2 regions of the Micromonospora sp. WMMD1102 genome follow, and region 1 is predicted to be linked to the other one. Evidence: riboswitches for the same ligand, from Rfam matches in the RefSeq annotation. Region 1 holds a riboswitch; the other holds the start of a gene.
What was found. Region 1 has a riboswitch for cyclic di-AMP ahead of O7626_RS24510 (hypothetical protein). Riboswitches for the same ligand answer to the same signal wherever they lie in the genome.
Positions count from the first base shown of each region.

Region 1 (4,625 bases):
CGGTAGCGGTCCGGGCCACCGGGGTGGATCCGGTCGAGCTGGTGGTGCCGGCCGCCGAACTGCCGGACGCGGTCCGGGAGGCGGCGGCGAAGCTGCTCGCCGAGGTCGACGGGACGGTCGGGGTGATCAGCTCCGCCGACCGGCGGGCCGAGGTCGCCGACTGGCTGGAGCCCGCCGGGCCGCGCCTGTCGGTTGTCGACACCATGCAGGCGAAGGGCCTGGAGTACGACGGGGTGGTGCTGGTCGGGCCGTCGGAGATCCGGGCCGACTCGGCGGCCGGGGTACGCACCCTCTATGTCGCGCTCTCCCGGGCGACCCAGCGACTCACCACGGTCGAACCGGTCTGACGGTGGCCGACCCTGGCGGCGAACCCTGGTGGGCTGGCTCGTCGGTGCCGCTGTGTCAGGCGTGCGACTTCGTCAGGCCGACGAACGCCCGCCAGGCGGCCGGGCCGAAGGTAAGCGTCCCGCCGTCCCGGTCCTTGGTGTCCCTGACCAGCACTCGGCCGGGAAGGTTGTCGGCCACCTCGACGCAGTTCGAGTTGCCGCCGGAACGCGTGGACTTCCGCCAGGCGGCAGCGTCACTTGTGTTCATTCAGCACCTCCAGAAGTAGGTCTCTGCTCTGGTCGGTCGTCATCGCCAAACCGTTGATCGACTCCCAGGATAGCTCTAGGTCACCCACATCCCGTACCGAGGCCACCACCTTGCCCTGCAACTGATCATCAAGGTACGAGATCCGCCTACCGTCTCTCAGGGTTGCCAGCGAGATCGGGCCACCCAGACCAGCATGCAGACCTCCGGCGACATCCGGCAGCACACGTACCGTGACGAAGGGTCGGTGTCCGATGTCGACGAGATAGCCGAGCTGATCTTTCATGACGTCGCGCGACCCGCGCCGGAGCGCGAATTCCGCGATGATGCAGGAAATCGTCACCGGCGGGTTCTGATCCAGAACCGCCGCCTGCCGGGCTGCCCGGTCCGCGACGAGATCCTCCACCCTCCCCACGTTCGCCGGGACTCCCGCGAACATCTCTCGCATATACGGCTCACGCTGTAGCGGAGCCGGGATCAACAGCGGTTCCCAGGACCGCAGCAGGATCGCGCGACGCACATTCTCGGCCCATGGGCGTAGCCACGGGCGCAGGTCTTCGTGTGCCGTCTTTGCCAGCCCTTGAATCTCGCTGTCGGTGCCGAACACCCCGTCAAGGCGCTGTGCCGTGCCTTCCTGCGGAATCAGCTTCCCTGCCTCGAAATACTGCACCGTGGACTTGGACACCCCGATTGCGACGGCGAGCCTGTCCTGAGACAGCTTCCGCTCTGTGCGCAACGCCCGGATGCGGGCCGGAAGCGACGCCGATTGGTCAAGCATTGTTATCACCCCGGCGGTCGGCAGATGCTGTCACCGTCATCAGGCGGCGGACCTGCTCATTCTGCGTTACCACGCCGTCACGGTCCAGCGCGAATACCAGCTCGGTTGACGGGATGGTCACACCATCGGAGCTCACCGATAGTTAGCGGCATCTTAAGTTTCCGGCCGGCACCGGAGATATTTGTCCGGATACATCCACCCGAAGCAGGAGAATCGTGAATTCAACTCTGGCAACGCCACGTATCCCCGGACAGCAACTGCCGGTAGGCTCGGCTCCGGTCTCCGCCGGGCGGCGCCCTCCGGCGCCTGCGGGGGCCGCCGCCTAATCGCCACGCGCGAGCCGGGGAACCACGTACCAGGGGTGCATCCGCGCCAGCGGTAGGGATCTTCCGTCCCGAACCCGTCAGCTAACCCGGTCGGCGGCTGACGGAAGGACACTGTCATATGCCGTTCCTGGCACCCACCCGACACGCTCCGGCGTCCGCGCGGAACGCCTCGGGACCGTCCGGGAAGCTCGCGGTCACCGCGGCGCTCACCCTGGGCATGGTCCTCGCGGCGCTCGGCGGCGCACCCGCCGCCGCGGCACCGGAGTACGCGACCCCCGGGGCGCTGGCCGCGGCTCCCGGCGGCGACGACATCGACGGAGGCACCGACAGCCTGCGCGAGCAGCTCCAGGCCGCCAGCAAGGGCTATCTGAACGCCAAGACCAAACTGGACAACTCCGTCAAGCGGCAGAAGGAACTGAACCAGCAGCTTGCCGCGCTGCGTACCGAGGTGGCGACCCGGAGCGAACGGGTCGCCGAGATGGGCAACATGGCGTACCGGACCGGTCGACTCGGGCAGGTCTCCGCGCTGCTCAACAGCGGCTCGCCGACCAGCCTGGTGGACCGGGCCGCCGCACTCGACACGATCTCGGCGAACGAGAGCCGGGAACTGCGCGGGCTGCGGGAGAGCCTGGACAAGGAAACCCAGGCCAAGGCCGCGCTCGACAAGGAGATCGGCGAGCAGCGCAAGCAGGTCGAGGTGATGGAGACCCGCAAGAAGCAGGCCGAACGGGCGCTCGCGGCGGCGAACAACAGCGGCGGCGCGGGCTCGGGGATCAGCGGCAGCGGCGGCGGCTCCGCCCGGCCGGCACCCCGCAACCCCGACGGCTCCTTCCCGGACGAGTCGTGCAGTCTCGACGACCCGACCACCAGCGGCTGCATCACCCCGCGCACCCTGCACGCGCTCAAGCAGGCCCAGGCCGCCGGCTTCACCCGGTTCGTCTCCTGCTTCCGCAGCGGTGGCAGCGGCGAGCACCCGAAGGGACAGGCCTGCGACTTCGCCGCCCAGAAGAACGGGTTCGGCGGAGTGGCGACCGGCGGCGACCGGACGTACGGCAACAACCTGGCGGCGTACTACGTGCGCAACGCCAACCGGCTCGGCGTGCTGTACGTGATCTGGTTCAAGCAGATCTGGCTGCCGAGCAGTGGCTGGAAGACGTACAACGGGGGCAACGGCGACCCGTCGAGCGACCACACCAACCACGTACACCTGTCGATGAACTGAGGATCGATCGCGTAACCTGTCGCGGACCGTCGGCACCGCCCGCCACCCCTGGGCAGTGCCGGCGGTCCGCTTTTCCGTCAGGCGGCGACCGCCGGGGTGCGTACCCCGGTCAGCAGCCGATCCGGCTCGAACCGAGCGCCACGTCGTCGAACCAGAGCGTGTCGGCACCCTCGCCGTAGCTCTCCCAGCCCAGCCGCAGGTCGGTGAGGTTCGGCCGCCAGTCGGCCCGGTTGTACCACTGCCCGTCGACGTCGTGCGTGGGCGTGCCGTCGGCGGTCAGCCCGGTCACCGCGGTGCCGTTGACCCAGGTGGAGAGCCGGCCCTGGGTGCCGTCGACCATGAACTCCAGGCAGGACCACTGGTTGACCGGCAACGGCATGCTCAGCGCCACGCCGTTCGGGCTCTGCTCCGGCAGGGTGGCGTCGTCCGAGGCACGGTTCCACTGCAACGCGCCGTTCTGCCCGCCCATCCGCAGGTCACGGTTGCCGTCGGCGGCGTCCCGCATGGCCAGGAAGGTCACGTGCGAGGTCGGCAGTGCGGTGGTGTGCCGTACCCAGAGCCGGGCGTAGCGCACCGCGCCGACCCCGCTCAGGTTGCGGGTGGAGCCGACGAAGACGTGGTTGCAGTAGCCGACCGCCCCGTTTATGCGTACCGAGCGGGTGCCCTGGTGCGCGACCGAGGTGTCGATGCTGGCGGTGCCGCTGCCCGAGCAGTCCGGATAGCTGACCGCCCAGTCGCCCGACGGCGTACTGCCGGTCTGGTTCTCGAAGCCGTCGCAGAGCACCGCCGTGCCGCAGCCGCTCGGCGGCTGGGTGGTCGGCGGCACGGTCGGCGGCGGGGTGATCGTCGGCGGGACGCTTGTCGGCGGGGTGGTCGGCGGTTGGCTGGTCGGCGGTGCGGTGCTCGGCGGGGTGGTCGGCTCGGCGCCGTTGCACAACTCGCCGTTCAGGGTGAACCCGCTCGGTGCCGCCGAGCTGGCCGAATAGGTGCCCTGCACGCCGAACTCGGTCGAGCCGCCGGCCGGCAGCGACCCGTTCCAGGCCGCGTTCCGGGCGGTCACGGTCGCCCCCGACTGGGTGACCTGGGCATTCCAGCCGTTCGTGATCCGCTGATCGCCACCGTAGGTCCAGGTCACGGTCCAGCCGTTGACCGCGACGTCCCCGGCGGTCACCTTGACTGCGGCGGTGAAGCCACCGGTCCACTGGTTGGCCTGGTAGTCGACCCGGCAGCCGGCGGCGGCCTGGGCGGCCGGTGCCAGGCCGGTGCCGAGCACGGCGACGCTGCTCGCGGCGATCGCGGTCGCCGCGGCCAGGGCCAGCGAGACGCGACGGTACGGTGCGGAGATCCGCATGGGAGTTCCTCTCGGACGACTGCCGGCCCCGGCGCCGTCCCTGGCGCGTGCCGGCAGTGCGGTTACGACGACGAGCGACGCGGTACGCCCGACGCGTACCGGCCTCGTTGTGCTGCCGTGACCGGCTCCCCTGGTCACCCGACCACCACGACGCCCCGGCCAGCCCGCACCCGGTCGCCCCGTCGTGGCGCCGACCAAGCTTAAAGACAACCATCGATGCGAGCAAACACCGGACCGGGTTCTTCCGTGATCAGGGAGTGTCCGGCCGGCCCGGGCGAGCCGAACGCTCCCTGATCACCGGCGGCTCCGCCGCGCGGGGCGTACGTCGAGCTGCGTAGCCGCAGCGCCCACATCCGC
Region 1 is NZ_JARUBN010000001.1:5,473,849-5,478,473, forward strand. Features, by position in the region: gene O7626_RS24495 (AAA family ATPase) at 1-347, shown strand, start outside; gene O7626_RS24500 (DUF397 domain-containing protein) at 403-594, opposite strand; gene O7626_RS24505 (helix-turn-helix transcriptional regulator) at 581-1,369, opposite strand; cyclic di-AMP (ydaO/yuaA leader) riboswitch at 1,679-1,807, shown strand; gene O7626_RS24510 (hypothetical protein) at 1,814-2,917, shown strand; gene O7626_RS24515 (cellulose-binding domain-containing protein) at 3,027-4,268, opposite strand.

Region 2 (4,625 bases), 2.2 Mb from region 1:
CCGGTGACACGGCCACGCACGAGGTCGGGCACTGGCTGAATCTCTACCACACCTTCCAGGAGGGCTGCGACGGCCAGGGCGATCAGGTCCTCGACACGCCTGCCGAGGCGGAGCCGGCCTTCGGCTGCCCGGAGCGGCGGGACACCTGCACGGCGAAGCCGGGCACCGACCCGATCCACAACTTCATGGACTACTCGGTCGACGCCTGCATGTACGAGTTCACGTACGGTCAGGCGTTCCGGATGCTCAAGGCGTGGAAGGCGTTCCGCGAGCCGTAGGCGTGCGTGCGTGCCGGCAGCTCAGGGCGTCGGGACGGGCTCCTCTTCCACCGCCCGGCGCCGGCCGCGCCGCCTCGACCCGGTGGTGGCACCGACCGGTGTGCCCGGTGCGCCCGGTGCGGCGCCGGCCGGGTCGAGCCAGACCTGCACGGCCGGTCGTTCGGACCGGTCTCCGGCCGCGAGCGGGGTGGCGCCGTTGCTGCCGTGCCGGGCCACCATCGCGACGTCGACGGTGAACTCGAAGAGCCGCCAGTCGACCTGCGGGGCGGCCCGCAGGTTGCCGGCGAGCTGGTCCACCCGGGCCTGGTCGGTCACCGGCCGGGCCCGACCCGCGACGTACGCCTCGTCGTCGCTGTCCTCGGGCGGGAACGAGTGCAGCGCGTATCGGCCGTCGCGTTCGAGGTCACGCCGCTTCGGAGAGTCGACGACGAAACAGAAGAGTCCCTCGTCGGTGATGACCGGGGACACCGGGTGCACCCGCGGCCCACCGTCGGCGCGCACGGTCGCCAGGTAGCCGAGACCCGGACCGTACTGCTGGATGAGGACGCGGATCGCGTCGGCGAGTCGTGGCTCGTCAGAGGCGAATTCGGACCAGGATGCCATGCCCACATTCTATCGAACACCTGTTCGATCACCTACCCCGATCCCACCCATCGGCGAGGTCGCGGCCGGTCACCGTCACGCCACTCGCTAAGGTGATCCGGTGCTGCTCTCCGACCACGACCTAGTGATCGAGATCAAGGCGGGCACCCTCGCGCTGGAGCCGTTCGAGCCCGCGCTGGTGCAGCCGTCGAGCATCGACGTACGCCTGGACCGGCTCTTCCGGGTCTTCAACAACCACCTCTACACGCACATCGACCCGGCGATCCAGCAGGACGAGCTGACCTCGCTGGTCGACGTGCCGGACGGCGAGCCGTTCGTGCTGCACCCGGGTGAGTTCGTGCTCGCCTCCACGCTGGAGGTGATCTCCCTCGGCGACCAGCTCGCCGGCCGGCTGGAGGGCAAGTCGAGCCTGGGCCGGCTCGGCCTGCTCACCCACTCCACCGCCGGCTTCATCGACCCCGGCTTCTCCGGCCACGTGACGCTGGAACTGTCGAACGTGGCCAACCTGCCGATCCGGCTCTGGCCCGGGATGAAGATCGGGCAGCTCTGCATCTTCCGGCTCTCGTCGCCGTCGGCCCACCCGTACGGATCGGCCGTCTACGGCTCGCGCTACCAGGGACAGCGCGGGCCGACTCCGAGCCGTTCCTGGCAGAACTGGCGCACCTGGCCCACCCGCTGAGGCACGGCGCCACCCCGTCGGCCGAACGGCAGAACCCCCGCCGCACCTGCGCGACGGGGGTTCTGCGTTGACTCGGTCGACTCGGAGACCGTCGACCCGGGGACCTCAACCCGGAGATTTCAGCCCGGTCTGCCGAAGCTGTGGATCTCGCCGTCGTCCATCCGCTTCATCTTGACCGGTTCGCCGGCCCGGGAGGCGTGCACGATCCAACCGTTGCCGACGAACATGCCGACGTGGCTGAGGTCGGCATAGTAGAAGACCAGGTCACCAGGGCGCAGCTCGGAGCGGCTGATCTGCTTCGTCTGTCCGCGCTGGGCGCGGGCGTTGTGCGGCAGCGAGACGCCACCCTTGGCCCAGGCGGCCAGGGTCAGGCCGGAGCAGTCGTACGAGCCGGGGCCTTCGGCACCCCACTTGTACGGCTTGCCGATCTGCGCGCACGCGAACTTGACCGCCTGGCCGGACGGGCCGCCGGGGTAGGTCGCCGGGCAGGGCGCGGGCCGCAGCGGGCCGGCGGAGCCGTTCCCGTACGCCTGGATCCGCAGCTTCTGTAGCCGCTCGACCTCGGCGTCGATCTCCTTCTTCTTCGCCGCCAGTTCCGCCTCGGTCTTGGTCAGCTGGGTGACCAGCCGGTCCAGCGGAGCCTTCTGGGCGGCGTACTTCTCCTTGAGGTCGACGACCTCCTGCACCTCGCGCTGCTGCTGGCGCGCGAACTGGTCGAGCACCGAGAGCTGGCCGACCAGCGCGGTCGGCGACTTCGAGGTGAGCAGGGCGTTGACCGCCGAGGCCTTGTCACCCTTGTACGCCTGCACGGCGAAGTCGCTCACCCGGTTCATCGCGGCGTCGATCTGCGACTGCAGCGGGGCGATCTTCTTCTGCAGGGTGGCGGCCTGCTTCTTCTTCGCCGCCAGGTCCTGCCGGGTGGCGTTGTGCTTCTCGACGACCGGCTCCAGCTTGCGCCAGGCGGTGTCGATCTGCTGCTCGATCTCGGCCACCGACGGCTCGGCCAGTGCCGGCGTCGTGCCGGTGAACAGCACGACGGCGCTGGCGAGGGCGGTGAGGGCGATGACGAGGATGGACCTTCGAGGGCGCGGTTTCGCGTTCCCGGCGTCGGCGGCTGCCGACGGGAGGGAGGGCGACCGCGGCGGGGCAGGGGAAGCCACCGGGGTCCGTACTCCTTCTTCCGTAGCCCGCCTACCGGGTTAGCTGACGGGTTCGGGCGGAAAGAGTGTCGCCCTACCGCAGAAGGCGCGGATTCACCCCAGGATGCTCGGGTCCCCGGTTCGCTCTGTGTGACGATTCGGCGGTGTCGAGACGTCGCCGCCCGGCTAGGCGGCCTGCCGTCGGCTCGACGGTCCCCAACCTTAGAGAAGGGTGTTATCCAAACGCAACCCCGTGATCTGAGTCGATTCGTTGTGTATCGGGGCGGTCACGGACGGCGCGAACCGACGCTCGGCGGAGTCGACCCACGAGGACCGGCTCGGACACGCTCGGTATAGGTGAAAGTTTTCTACATGGCGACGAGCTTGTTTGGCAGGTATTGACCGCAGCGGTGTCCCGGGTGGAGGGTGATCGGCAGGCCCACCCCGGCCCCTGGAGGTTCGATGCTTCCCACGACAACGCCGCTGAGCAGGAAAATCGCGATCGGCACCGCCCTGCTCGGCGCTGCGGCACTGCTGCCGGCCAGCCCCGCGCTCGCCGCGCCGCCGTCGACCGACACCCGGCAATCCGAGTACGCCGACACCCGGCAGTCCGAGTACGCCGCCGCGGCGACCCGGCGGCCTGGTACGGCGCGGTGGCCCGGTACGCCGGCAGCGACCGCGCGGACGCCGCCGCCGCCTTCGCTGACGAGGTGTACCGGACCCTCGCCGAGGGTGCCAGCCGGACCACCGACGACGGGCACCGGATCACCCTCCCCGGCCACCCCGGGATCGTCCCGCAGCGGCACTGGCTGGACCGGCTCGGCCTGCCCGGCCGACCCCGCCCGGACGGGCTGGAGTGCCCGCGCGACATCTCCTGCGAGTGGATCCCCGCCCCCTACCAGGCGTTCGGCGAGGGCGACTACGGCAACCACGACCTCTCCGACCGGCCCGCCCGGCAGAAGGTCGAGTACATCGTCATCCACGACACCGAGGGCAGCTACGACACCACGCTGCGGCTGGTCCAGGACCCGACCTACGTGAGCTGGCACTACACGCTCCGCTCCGCCGACGGGCACATCGCGCAGCACGTGAAGGGCAGGGACGTGGCCTGGCACGCCGGCAACTGGTACGTCAACGCCAAGGCGATCGGCCTGGAACACGAGGGCTTCGCCGCACAGGGCACCTGGTACACCGAGGCGATGTACCGGACCTCGGCCAAACTGGTCCGCTACCTCGCCGACCGGTACGACATCCCGCTCGACCGCGACCACGTCATCGGGCACGACAACGTCCCCGGGATCCTGCCGGCGAACGTGCGCGGCATGCACTGGGAACCCGGGCCGTACTGGGACTGGTCGCACTACTTCGACCTGCTCAGGGCGCCGTTCCGGGGCGTCGGCGCACCGGCCGCCGGACTGGTCACCATCGACCCGGACTTCGCCACCAACCGGCCGGCGTTCACCGGCTGCACGGCGGCCGGGGTGCCGTGCCCGGCGCGCGGGTCGTCGTCGGTGGTGCTGCGCACCGCACCGACCGCCGACGCGCCGCTGGTGAACGACCTCGGGCTGCGCCCGGACGGCACCCCGAACACGATGCACATCTCCGACCACGGGGCGCGGGCGTCGGCCGGACAGACGTACGCGCTCGCCGGCCGGCAGGGCGACTGGACCGCGATCTGGTATCTCGGGCAGAAGGCGTGGTTCCACAACCCGAGGTCGAAGCCGACCGCGAAGTGGACGGTGGGCCTGGTCGCGACGCCGAAGCCGGGCCGGGCGACGATTCCGGTGTACGGCCGGGCGTACCCGGAGGCGGACGCCTATCCGGCCGGCGTACCGGTGCAGCCGGTCACCCCGTTGCAGTACACCCTCGCCGCCGGGCAGCGGTACGCCGTCGGGAACGTGCTGCCCGGCGAGTACTACCGGGCCA
Region 2 is NZ_JARUBN010000001.1:7,679,853-7,684,477, reverse strand. Features, by position in the region: gene O7626_RS34880 (zinc metalloprotease) at 1-278, shown strand, start outside; gene O7626_RS34875 (pyridoxamine 5'-phosphate oxidase family protein) at 300-881, opposite strand; gene dcd (dCTP deaminase) at 982-1,560, shown strand; gene O7626_RS34865 (C40 family peptidase) at 1,680-2,720, opposite strand; cyclic di-AMP (ydaO/yuaA leader) riboswitch at 2,733-2,873, opposite strand; gene O7626_RS34860 (hypothetical protein) at 3,068-3,277, opposite strand; gene O7626_RS34855 (peptidoglycan recognition family protein) at 3,353-4,625, shown strand, end outside.
Region 2: linked by a shared signal. The riboswitch ahead of O7626_RS34865 (C40 family peptidase) and the one ahead of O7626_RS24510 (hypothetical protein) in region 1 are both predicted to bind cyclic di-AMP.